2 regions of the Pseudarthrobacter sp. P1 genome follow, and region 2 is predicted to be linked to the other one. Evidence: riboswitches for the same ligand, from Rfam matches in the RefSeq annotation. Region 2 holds a riboswitch; the other holds the start of a gene.

Region 1 (5,818 bases), 260 kb from region 2:
AGGTGGCCCTGGCCGAGCGCGTGCCCCCCGCCGCCGCCAACCCGGCCACGGAGGTGGGGAACGTGGGCCACGCCTTCAACAACATGCTGGACAACGTCGCCAACGCGCTGGAGGCCCGCCAGCGCAGCGAGATGCAGGTGCGCCGCTTCGTGGCCGATGCCAGCCACGAGCTCCGCACCCCCCTGACGGCCATCCGCGGCTACACCGAACTGCTGCGGATCAGTGAAGACCTCACGCCCGACGGCGGCAAATCGCTGGAGCGGGTGGAACAGCACAGCGCACGGATGGCGCGGCTCGTGGAGGACCTGCTGCTGCTGGCGCGGCTGGACGAGGGGCGTGCCCCGCAGCGGGCACCCATGGATCTGACCGAGGTCCTGGTGGAGACGGTGAGCGATGTCCAGGTCGCGGCGCCCGGACACCGCTGGGAGCTGGACCTTCCGGAGGATCCGGTGGTGGTCCAGGCCGACGCCGAGCAGCTGCGGGCGCTGCTGCTGAACCTGCTCAGCAACGCGCACAAACACACGCCGCCCGGCACCACCGTCGTGGCCGGCATGCGGCAATCGCCCGGCGGATCGGTGGTGGTCACCGTGTCCGACAACGGCCCGGGTGTTCCGGAGGCGTTCCAGGACAAGGCCTTCGACCGCTTTGCGCGGGCCGATTCCGCGCGCTCGGGGGCGGTACCCAGCACGGGCCTGGGCCTGGCGATCGTGCAGGCCATCGCGCAGGCCCACGGCGCCCGGATCAGCCTGTCCAGCCGGCCGGGGTTCACCCGGTTCTCGCTGGAGCTGCCGGCATCCTAGACCACCCGCCCGGACAGTGCGGTTAGTGGTGCAGCGCCCGCCGGAGCGAGAGCGGTGCGTAGTGCCGCACCTGCTCGCGGACCTGGTCGCGCAGCCGCACCTCGTTGCGCCGGTTCATCAGCACCAGGGCCCAGGCACCGGCGGCGAGGGCCACCGCTGCGCCGATCCCCAGCGACCACCGGGCACCGAACTCGCTGCCGATCCAGCCCACCAGCGGGGCGCCGATGGGCGTGCCGCCCTGCAGGACCACCATGTACACGGCCAGCACGCGCCCGCGCATGGCCGGATCGGTGGAGAGCTGCACGGTGGTGTTGGCGGCGTTCATGAAGGTCAGCGCGGCCAGCCCCAACGGGATCAGGGCCAGCGCGTACAGCCAGTAGCTGGGCATCGAGGCGGCGATGGCGGCAAAGACGCCAAAGGCCAGCACGCCGCCCAGCACGTAGAGCATCCGGGTGTTCTTGCGCCGCGCGGCCAGCAGCGCCGCGGCGAGCGTGCCCACGGCCATGATGGAGCCAAGCATCCCGTACTCCCCCGCGCCCTTGTGGAACACCTCGGTGGCCATCAGGGCGTTGGTGAGCTGGAAGTTCATGCCGAAGGTGCCCACCAGGAACACCAGCACCATGATCATCATCAGGTCCGGGCGCTGGCGGATGTAGGCCAGCCCCTCGCGGATCTGGCCCTTGCCGCGCGGGGCCTTGGCCACCGGGTGCAGTTCCTCGGGCCGCATCCGCAGCAGGGAGACCAGCACCGCGGCAAAGCTTGCCGCGTTGACCAGGAAGGCCGGGCCGGTGCCCAGCCAGGCGATGACCAGGCCGGCGACGCCGGGGCCGGCCAGCCGGGCCAGGTTGAAGGAGGCACTGTTGAGGGCGACGGCGTTGGGCACGTCGCGGGTCTCCACCACCTCCGACACAAAGGCCTGCCGGGCCGGTGCGTCGAAGGCACTGGCGACGCCAAGGGCCAGCGCAAGGGCGTAGACCTGCCAGAGCACTGCGGTGTCGGTGACCACCAGCAGGCCCAGCACCAGAGCGCACAGGCCCATGGTGGTTTGGGTCATCAGCAGCAGCTTGCGCTTGTCCATCCGGTCCGCCAGCAGGCCGGCATAGGGTCCCAGGAAGATGATCGGCAGGAACTGCAGCCCGGTGGTGATGCCGACGGCGGTGCCGGAGTTGTTGGTCAGCACGGTCAGGACCAGCCAGTCCTGGGCCACCCGCTGCATCCAGGTGCCAATGTTGGAAACCAATGCCCCGCCCACCCAGAGCCGGTAGTTGTATACCTTCAGGGCACGGAACATGGTGCTCATTTTGCGCTCATCTCCGCAAGGATCGCGGCCGCGCGGCGCAGGACGGCGCGGTCTTCCGAGCTGAGTTTGGCCACCCGTTTGGCCAGCCATTCGGTGCGTTTGGTGCGGGCCGCGCTGTGTGCGGCCGTCCCGGCGTCGGCGATCCACACCAGTACCTGGCGGCCGTCCGTCGGATGCGCCACGCGCTCCACGAAGCCCGAGGCCTCAAGCGAATTCACAATCCGGGTCATGGACGGGGCGGAGATGTTTTCCCGCTCGGCCAGCGCCCGCAGGGTCATGGGGCCGCGGGCCACGGCGGCCAGCACCGAATACTGCCCGGGGGAAAGCGTTTCGGAACTGGCCTCTGCCCGGAGCCGGCGCGAGGTGCGCATGATGGCAATCCGAAGCTCCACCGGGAGCGGCCCGGGAGCGGGGTTTTTGGTTGTGCTCTTGGCGGAATTTCGCGCCGTGGTTTCTGCAATTTTTGATGCTGGTGTGTGTGCCATGAAAGTCATCTACCTGTAGCTGCGTTGCGTATCACTCGTGTTTTGTGTAGTTCCCATCCTAGATCCTTAGCAATGCTAAGTAAATGTTCGGCTGGTCACAGGGGTGTCTTGCCGTTACCAAAGCGTGACTATGAGCCAGTCGGTCTGTACAGTGGGTAGTGTGCCGACTGCAGCCAACAGGCTGCCTGGCATCCCCGGACGGTTCGCCGAGCTCTGCCGCCGCCCGAGGCCCGTTCAATCTTTGGCAGAGACGGGGGACCCACGATTTGCGGGCCTCCACCACTGGAAGCCCTTGGGGTTAAGCCGCGCCTTGCGCGCGGCCGGATGCTCTCCATCCGAACCCGACAGCTCACCTCGCAGGCGTTGAGAGAGGCTAATCCGCATGTCCAAGAACCCACAGCACGGCCGCCGCCGTGCCCAGCCGGCGCACAAAGAGTCGCTGGCACTGCAGCTGTGGAACGCAGCACCCAAGCCCACCGCCGCCGGACAGCGCATGGCCGCTGTCGCCGTCGCGGGCGCCCTCCTGGTGGGTGCAGGTCTGGCCGAGGCGCCCGGGGAGCAGGCCACGGCCGCGGGCCTGAACACTCCGCTGTCCGCCGATGAGGCCCTGGTCGACGCCCCGGTGGCAGCGGACAGCAGCGTTGCGGTGTCCTTTACCCGCCCCGCCGTGGCGTCCAGCAGTGCAAACACCACCAACGTCCCGGACATCAAGGGCAATGCCAGCTCGGTGGTCCCCGTGGGAGCCAACGGCGGGGCGGTCAACGACCCCGCCGGCGCCCAGGCCTTCGCGGCCTCCAAGCTTGCCGACTTTGGCTGGGGCCAGGACCAGATGAAGTGCCTGATTCCGCTGTGGAACCGTGAGTCCGACTGGACCACCACTGCCGAGAACTCCTCCAGCCTGGCCTACGGCATCGCCCAGTCGCTGCCGGCCTCCAAGATGGACTCCGTGGGCACCGACTGGCGCACCAACTACCAGACCCAGATCACCTGGGGCATGGGCTATATCAAGAACCGTTATGGCAACCCGTGCGGCGCCTGGGGGCACGAAACCTCCATCGGCTGGTACTAGGCCACCCCGCTGGACCAACCCGCGGACCGCTGGACGAGGAAGGGCCGGACGCTGCAGCGTCCGGCCCTTCCTCGTCCAGCAACAGATTCTTTAGTCCACCACGCCATAGAGGCGGTCGCCGGCGTCGCCCAGGCCGGGAACGATGTAGGAGTTCTCGTCCAGCTTCTCGTCGATCGAGGCCAGCACGATGGTGACGTTCTTGCCCTCGAGCTCCTGGCGCAGGATCTCAAGACCCTCCGGGGCGGCCAGCAGGCAGATGCAGGTAATGTCCGCAGCTCCCCGGGCAAAGAGGAACTTGATGGCCTCGCGCAGCGTTCCGCCGGTGGCCAGCATGGGGTCCAGCACGTAGACCTGGCGGCCGGTCAGGTTGTCCGGGAGGCGCTCGGCGTAGGTGATCGCTTCGAGTGTCTCCTCGTTGCGGGCCATGCCCAGGAAGCCGACCTCCGCCGTCGGGAGCAGGCGGACCATGCCTTCGAGCATGCCCAACCCGGCGCGCAGGATGGGGACCACCAACGGGGTGGGCTTCACCAGACCGGTGCCCACGGTGGAGGTGACGGGGGTTTCAATGTTCACGGGTTCAACGCGCACCTCGCGGGTGGCCTCGTAGGCCAGCAGGGTGACGAGCTCCTCCGTCAGCTGCCGGAAGACCGGCGACGGGGTGTTCTTGTCCCTAAGAACCGTGAGTTTGTGGGCTACAAGCGGGTGGTCCGCAACGATGACGCGCATAGATAAAAGCTACCATTGAGCCGTGCCGACTATCCCGGAAACCCGCCAACACGAGTCCATCCCCACACCCAGCAGCCACCTTGAGTGGATGGACCTGGCGCTGGCTCAGGCCCGCGGGGCGCTGGCGACGGCGGACGTTCCCATTGGCGCCCTCGTGATTGGGCCCGACGGCGCGGTGCTTGGCACCGGGCGCAACGAACGCGAGGCGCACGGGGACCCCACGGCACACGCCGAGGTGGTGGCCATCCGCCAGGCGGCGGCCGCCCTGGGCGAGTGGCGGCTGGCCGGCTGCACACTGGTGGTCACCCTGGAACCGTGCACCATGTGTGCCGGGGCCATCGTGCTGGCCCGGGTGCCGCGGGTGGTCTTTGGCGCCTGGGACGAGAAGGCCGGGGCCGCCGGCAGCGTGTTCGATGTGCTGCGCGAGCGCCGGCTCAACCACTGGGTGGAGGTCTTCCCCGGCGTCCGCCAGGACGAGTGCGCCGCCCTGCTGAAGGACTTCTTCGCCAGCCACCGCGCCGACTGACCGGAATCCGCCAGCGCCAAGGCCGGCCACCGATCAGAGGGGAAGCGGCCGGTTCTCCACGACGCTCTTCATGACGAGCGTCGAGCTCAGGCGCTGGACGCCGGGCAGGGTGGAGATGCGGTCGTCATAGAGCTGCTGGAAGGCAGGCAGGTCGCGGGCGATGACCTGCAGCAGGTAGTCGGGGTCGCCGAAAAGCCGTTGGGCCCGCAGGACGTTGGGGATGGCCGCCACCGCCTGTTCAAACGCATCAACGGTGCCGCGGGCCGCGTCGCGCATGGTGACAAAGACCAGGGCGTCGAAGCCAAGGCCCAGTGCAGTGGCGTCCAGCTGCGCGCGGTATCCGCTGATCGCAGCGGACTGCTCCAACGCGCGCAGCCGGCGGTGGCACGGCGAGAGGCTCAGTCCGACACGCTCGGCGAGGTCCGTCAGCGACAGCCGGCCGTCGCCTTGGAGCTCCGCAAGAATTTTCCGGTCTATTTTATCTATGCGGAAGATTCTTCCCCATCCAGCGCCTTGGGCGGAAGAAGTTGGAAGCACATTCCGGGCCGGCTTCACTAGGCTTTTTCTGGCGGGACATTCGGTGACTCCGGGGGTCCGCCACAAGTCAAGGAGAAGCGATGGCATTGGGCACCATCGCGGCGTTCTGGGCCGTATCGTTCCTGTTCGTGCTGGCCCCGGGAGCCGACTAGGCCTACGCGATCTCGGCCGGGCTCCGGCACAGGTCGGTGGTCCCGGCGGTGGCCGGGCTGCTGTCCGGGCACCTGGCGGCCACCGCCGTCGTCGCCGCCGGGGTGGGCGTGCTGGTGGCCAACCAACCGGTGGTGCTGACCGTACTGGCCGTCGCCGGTGCGGCGTATCTGGTCTGGCTGGGGATCGGCATGCTGAGGAACCCCGCGGTCCCGCACGCCGGGG
Region 2 (5,818 bases):
TGTGCGCAGTGGGCGAGGCCAGCCCATAGACCAGCCGGTACGGCATCAGCCGCGTGGGTCCGGCGTATTCCTTGATCGGCGTCCCGCAGGCCACCTCCAAAGTGGCCGGGGCCGGTCGGCTGCCCAGCCGGGCCAGCAGCGGCGCCCCTACGGTCAGCAGCCCGATCATGGCCGCCAGCGGATTGCCCGGCAGCCCCACCACGAAGCGGCCGTCCGGCAGCTCCGCCAGCAGGGTGGGGTGCCCCGGGCGCATGGCGATGCTCTCGATCAGGAACGTCCCGCCCATGGTGGCGATGGCCTCGCGGAGGAAATCCGCGCGCGAGTGGCCGGTGGCACCGGTGGTGACAAGCACGTCGGCCGGGTCCTGGGCGGAATCCTCCAGTGCGGCCAGCACCGAGGCGAGCGAGTCGGCGGCGCGCTGCTGGCCCACCACCGCGCCGCCCAACAGGGTGACGACGGCGCCGAGCTGGGGCGAGAACGCGTCGCGGACCTCCCCGGCGGCCGGGATGCCGGATTCCACCACCTCGTCGCCGGTGAACACCAGCTTCACGGCGGGCCGGCCCAGCACCTGCAGTTCGTCGAGCCCGCCCAAGGCCGCCAGTGCGAGGTGTGCCGGGTTCAGCGTGGTCCCGGCCTTGACCAGCACCTCGTCCCGGGCGGCCTCCTGGGCCGCCGGGCGGATGTGGACGCCGTTCTTTGGCTCCCCCGGCCGGGCCGCGGCGCCGCGCACCAGCACCGGCAGGCCGTCGTCGTCCGTGGACAGCTCGCCCCACTCACTGCGCAGCACGGCCTTGGCCCCGGGCGGAATGTTTCCTCCCGTGACGATCGGGCTGGCCTGGCCCGCGACCAGCGCGGCCCCGGGCTCGGCCAGGATCCACGGCGGGCTTCCGGCCACGGCCCAGCCATCCATCGCGGAGGACGCATAGTGCGGCATGTCGTGGGCGGCCACGGCGTCGGCGGCCAGGATCCGGCCCAGCCCCTGGGCCAGCGGCACGGCGTGGGCAGGCAGCGGCGCCGTGCAGTCGAAGGCGCGGGCCCGCGCCTCGTCCCAACTGCGCGGCAGCCGCACCGCCTCCCCCGCACCCTCGATGCCGGGGACCTCCCCCACTACGCCGGTTCTCCGGATTCCGCCTCGGCCAGCGCCCGCGCCATGTCGATGGCCGAACGGATGGCCAGGTCCGCGGTGGACTCTCCGTGGCCGGCGGCGAGGCCCGCCGCCAGCCCCGCCACGAAGGTGGTCAGCGGGGCGGCCGGGCGGACCACGCGGTGCGCAGCCACGGCGGCCAGCGACAGGATGGCGTCGGCATCGATCTCGATGTCGGAGATTTCAAACGCCTGCACCAATGTGTGCAGCCAATCGCTAAGGACCTCGTCCTGGCTTTTCATGTGGATCCTCCCGGTGCGGCTCAGATGGTGCCGGGCTCGGTGGCCCGGTGCGGGCCAACGCCCAGTTGTGCGGCATCGGCCCAGGTATCGACGTCGGCCGTGCTGGCTGCCGGAACGATAACCCGTGCCAGCGGCAGCCCGGCCGCTTCAAGACTAGCAACCAAGGGGTGCACCGGGGCGTTTTCGAGACCCCGCGTTGCCCGCAGATCCGCCAGCGCCGCGCCGAGCCCGGCGGCCGGATAGACGGCGGCCAGCGGCTGGTCGCGCCCGGCGTCCACCGCGATGGCCCCCGCCGCCTCCGGATGGTCCGCGAGCCAGCCGGACAGTGCCTCCAGCGCACCGGCGATGCCGGGCATGTCGCACGCCAGCACCACCACGCGTGCACCGGGTTCCCGGTCCTGCGGCGGCAGCGCAGCCAGGCCCGCCGCGATGGCGGCCGCCGGTCCGGCGAACGGCGGATCCTCGCGCACCAGCAGGGCGCCCGGGACGGTTTCCAGCAGCGCCGCGGCCTCTGCCTCGGGGCCGACGACGGCCATGGGCACGCGGCAGCCCGGCCTCTCCAGCACCGACCGCACGGCGGCCACCGTGCGGGCCAACAGCGCCTCGCCGTCGTACTCCAGTGCCGCCTTGGACACCCCGCCCAACCGGGAGGACCGCCCCCCGGCCAGCACAATTGCGCTCTGCGCCACCGCCAACCCCGCCATCATTCCCCTTCCAACCACGCGAACAAGCACTTGCGGATAGTGTTGGGCCCCCACACTAGCCGCAAGCGCTTGTTCGGCGGAGTGGAAGGGGCGTTAAACGCGCGCAGCCCCCACCTGGACAGTGGGGGCTGGTGCGGTGCGATCGGACCTAGTGGCCGATGGCGATGAAGACCGGGCCGGAACCCAGGTAGGCGCTTGCCACGGCGGTGGTGCCACCGTTGAAGCCGCCGTGCACGGCCTGGCCGTTGCCAACGTATACGGCGATGTGCGGGACACCGGCGCCGGCGTTGCCGTAGTAGATCAGGTCGCCCGGCTGTGCCTCGGCGGCGGAGACGGTGCGGCCCAGGGACAGGTAGCCGGCCGGCCAGCCGTGGTAGAAGATGCCTGCGGCAGCAAGGGAGTTGCTGGCCAGCGCGGTGCAGTCCTGCATGACACCCAGCTGGGAGTACGCAGCAGCGGCGATCGTGGCGCCAACACCGCTGGCAACAATGGGAGCCGTGCCGGTGCCCGGGGTGCCGTTGGAGGCGGCCGGAGCAGCGGCCAGCGCGGCGCCGGGGCCCTGTACGGTGGCGACGTCGTTGCTCTTGACCTCGACGACGGGCTTGACAACCTCGGGGGCCGGGGTGGAGCTCACGGCCGGGCTGGCGAAGGAGATCTTCACGGTGGAGGCCGCGGTGACGGCCTCGGCAGCCTCGGTGTTGACGTTCAGGGTGGAGGTTGCGTCAGCAGTGCGCTCCACGGTGGGTTCGGCCGCGTTGGCGGCGATTCCGGAGGTCAGGACCAGTCCGGAAGCGGCAGCGATGACAGCTGCCTGGCGGCCTACGCCACCTGCGTTGTTGCTAACAGCCTTGGCAATGACTGAGATCGAGCTGGTCTTGGTGACCTCGGCGCGGTGCCGTGCAATCGGTGCACGAGTCGTCATGTAATGCTCTCTTTCGATGTCCTCAAGCTGGAGGGGGTTCAGCTTTCTGGTGTTTCGGGCTCGGCGGAAGATTGGGCGGCCCGCCGGCCCGCCTGTGCAAGTTACGGGAGGGTGTAGAAAACGCTGGTTCCAGTGGCCGACGCCGGCAGGAGCAAGGTGCCCTGGCTCGGGTTCAGCGCGCTGATGACCATGCCGTTGCCGACGTAGATGCCGACGTGGACGCCGCCGTTCTGGACCACCAGGTCACCCGGCTGCGGGTTGGCGGTGGGAACCATGACGCTCCACTGGTTGACGCGCGGGATGGAGATGCCGGCCTGGGCGTAGGCCCACTGGACAAATCCGGAGCAGTCCCAGCCGCCCGGGCTGGTGCCGCCCCAAACGTAGGGGGAACCGATGCCGGCGTAGGCGGCAGCGGCAACGCCGGCCTGTCCCGCGCCGACCATGGCGGCCGGAGCCGCAGCGGCCGCAGCAGGCACGGTGGCGGCAGCGGGCGCAGTGGCGGGTGCGGCAGCCGGAGCGGCGGCCTCTACGGTGTCGGCCTTGGCTGCCACCTGGGCAACCACGGGGGCTGCCACCAGCTCCGAGGAGACCTCGGTGCGGGCAAAAGAAACAGCCGCGGTGGCGGGGACCGTTACGGGGGTCTCGGCAACCTGGACGGCTGAGGAAGTTTCGGTGCTCACGGGGCCGGATTCGGCGGCCTGGGCAGGGAGGCCAATGCTGACGATGAGGCCGGAGGCGGCTGCAACGACAGCGGCCTGGCGGCCAAAGGTCCCGGCATTGGACGAGACTGCTTTAGAAATAGCCGCAAGCGGGTTCACGCTTGCAGAGGGCGCACGGTGGCGCCCAAGGACGGTGTTTGAAGACACGACTAGAGCCTCTCCCAATGCCTGCGAGGTAAGCTGTCGGATTCGGATGGGAGTCACCCGGCCGCTCCACATTCCCATCGGTTGACCCGTGGAATGCTTCGCGGCTTCACCCCAAGGGCTTCTTTGGAAAGAAGCCCGAAATTGGTTCCCCCGCCTCTGCCAGACGAATGTTGCGAACGGACCGCAGGTGGTGGCAGAGCTAGGCAATCCACGTGCGGGCGCCCCCTTTTATTGGAAGGAGGCGCACTTACGACGGTACAGGAGTTTCAAATCAATGTCACGTTAAGATCACGGAACATTGTGGAAATCGTGATCTTCCGCCTCTAGCTTTTTAGAGCCAACCGAGCGGGTCGACGGTCTTGCCATCGATCATCACTTCGAAGTGCAGGTGGCAGCCGGTGGAGGCTCCCGTGGTGCCGCTGAGGGCCAGTTCCTGGCCGCGGGTGAGCTTCTGGCCCACCTTGACCTCAATGGAGGAGAGGTGGTTGTACGTGCTGGAGAGCCCGTTGCCATGGTCAATCACCACGCGGTTTCCGCCGCCATAGGGGTGCCAGCCGGCAAAGGTCACGGTGCCGCCGGCGGCAGCGTGGACGGGCGTGCCACAGGCGATGGCGAAGTCCTGGCCGGTGTGCTCTTCGCCCAGCTGGCCGGTGAGCGGGTTCACGCGGGCACCGAAGCCCGACGTGGGGGTCAGCGAGTCCAGCGGAGCGCCAAGGGTTCCCTTGGCGGCCGCGGGCGTGACCTTGGCGGCGGTGGCAGTCAGGGTCTGGTGCAACTTGCCGTCGGCGTCCAGCGAGCTGCCCACGGACGGGCGGGAGAAGGAGACGGATGCGGCGGAGTCTGCTGTCACCATGGCCGCTTCTGCGGCCACAGAGCCGGTGCCTTCGGTGGCCAAGGCCGGGGTTGTGCCGGGGACCGTGACGGCCAGGGCCAGTCCCGTCACGGCCAGCGCAATGCCGACCTTCTGGCCGGCGCCGGTGGCGACGGCCAGGTCCGAGAGCTGGCGGGCGGTGCCGCCGAGGCCGCGGTGGCGGGTGCGCTGTTCGGCGCGGATTGCATCGCGGCGGCTAAGCGTGCTGGCCGCCGCGGGTGCCGCCATAACAAGGTCGACGGCGGAGGGCGTGGCGGGCAGGTTGCCGCCGGCGCGGCGTCGGCCGTGCTGTTTCTCGATGGACAAGTTTCTAAGCCTCTCTTGTACACCTGCGGAGTTAGCTGTCGGATTCGAGTCAGAGACTTGCGTCAACTCGGCCCGGCGCAACGCCCGCACAGGGCACAGGCACCTGAAGGAAGGGATGCATCTGTGCAGATCGTGCGGCCGCCGTGAACGGACTTCACCCCAAGGCCACGGTCAATACCGCAGCCGGAAAAGTGGTTCCTCCGCCCTGCCTGTCAAGGATGTAAGCCACTCTCCGCAGGCAAGGCTCGGCGCCGGAGAATGTAACGCTTTGGTATCAGCGTCTGGTAACCACTATACGTGAATCGGATCAGACCGTGACCTGCTTGTTACCTAAGCTGTGGAGAACTGGTGGGTTGTCCGATATCCAGTGTGCGTTAGCCGACCGTCACAAAGACGTGGCCGGCAACTTCCGGCGGGAGCTCCAAGGCACCTTCGATGCCCGGCACGCGGACGGAAATGTACTCGCCCACCTGCTCCAGGGAAATCTTCGCCCCGGGGCGCATGCCACCCTCGTCCAGCTGGGTCAGCAGCTCCGGTTCCACCTGGATACGCTCGGACAAGCGGGCGATGCGGACACTGCTGCCAGCGGTGTAGTTTTCCATGACATCGATCAGGTTCACGACGCCGTCGGTGAAGGACGCCGGGGCCGGCCCGCCCAGCTCTTCCAGGCCGGGGATCGGGTTGCCGTACGGGGATTCCGCGGGGTGGCCGAGCAGGTCAAAGAGCCGCTGTTCCACGCGCTCGCTCATCACGTGCTCCCACC

What was found. Region 2 has a riboswitch for cyclic di-AMP ahead of ACQCSX_RS17525 (C40 family peptidase). Riboswitches for the same ligand answer to the same signal wherever they lie in the genome.
Region 1: it holds a riboswitch for cyclic di-AMP, as region 2 does, so the genes downstream of both, ACQCSX_RS16385 (transglycosylase) here and ACQCSX_RS17525 (C40 family peptidase) in region 2, are expected to answer to the same signal.

Annotation. Positions count from the first base shown of each region.
Region 1 covers NZ_CP189584.1:3,459,433-3,465,250, reverse strand. Annotated here, with positions in the region: gene ACQCSX_RS16400 (HAMP domain-containing sensor histidine kinase) at 1-800, shown strand, start outside; gene ACQCSX_RS16395 (MFS transporter) at 823-2,100, opposite strand; gene ACQCSX_RS16390 (MarR family winged helix-turn-helix transcriptional regulator) at 2,097-2,471, opposite strand; cyclic di-AMP (ydaO/yuaA leader) riboswitch at 2,807-2,962, shown strand; gene ACQCSX_RS16385 (transglycosylase) at 2,968-3,654, shown strand; gene upp (uracil phosphoribosyltransferase) at 3,745-4,380, opposite strand; gene tadA (tRNA adenosine(34) deaminase TadA) at 4,403-4,906, shown strand; gene ACQCSX_RS16370 (Lrp/AsnC family transcriptional regulator) at 4,940-5,392, opposite strand; gene ACQCSX_RS16365 (LysE family translocator) at 5,605-5,818, shown strand, end outside.
Region 2 covers NZ_CP189584.1:3,721,863-3,727,680, reverse strand. Annotated here, with positions in the region: gene ACQCSX_RS17545 (molybdopterin molybdotransferase MoeA) at 1-1,108, opposite strand, end outside; gene ACQCSX_RS17540 (DUF6457 domain-containing protein) at 1,108-1,386, opposite strand; gene mobA (molybdenum cofactor guanylyltransferase) at 1,407-2,075, opposite strand; gene ACQCSX_RS17530 (NlpC/P60 family protein) at 2,239-3,012, opposite strand; gene ACQCSX_RS17525 (C40 family peptidase) at 3,114-3,830, opposite strand; cyclic di-AMP (ydaO/yuaA leader) riboswitch at 3,883-4,063, opposite strand; gene ACQCSX_RS17520 (M23 family metallopeptidase) at 4,210-5,055, opposite strand; cyclic di-AMP (ydaO/yuaA leader) riboswitch at 5,061-5,292, opposite strand; gene ACQCSX_RS17515 (metal-dependent transcriptional regulator) at 5,430-5,818, opposite strand, start outside.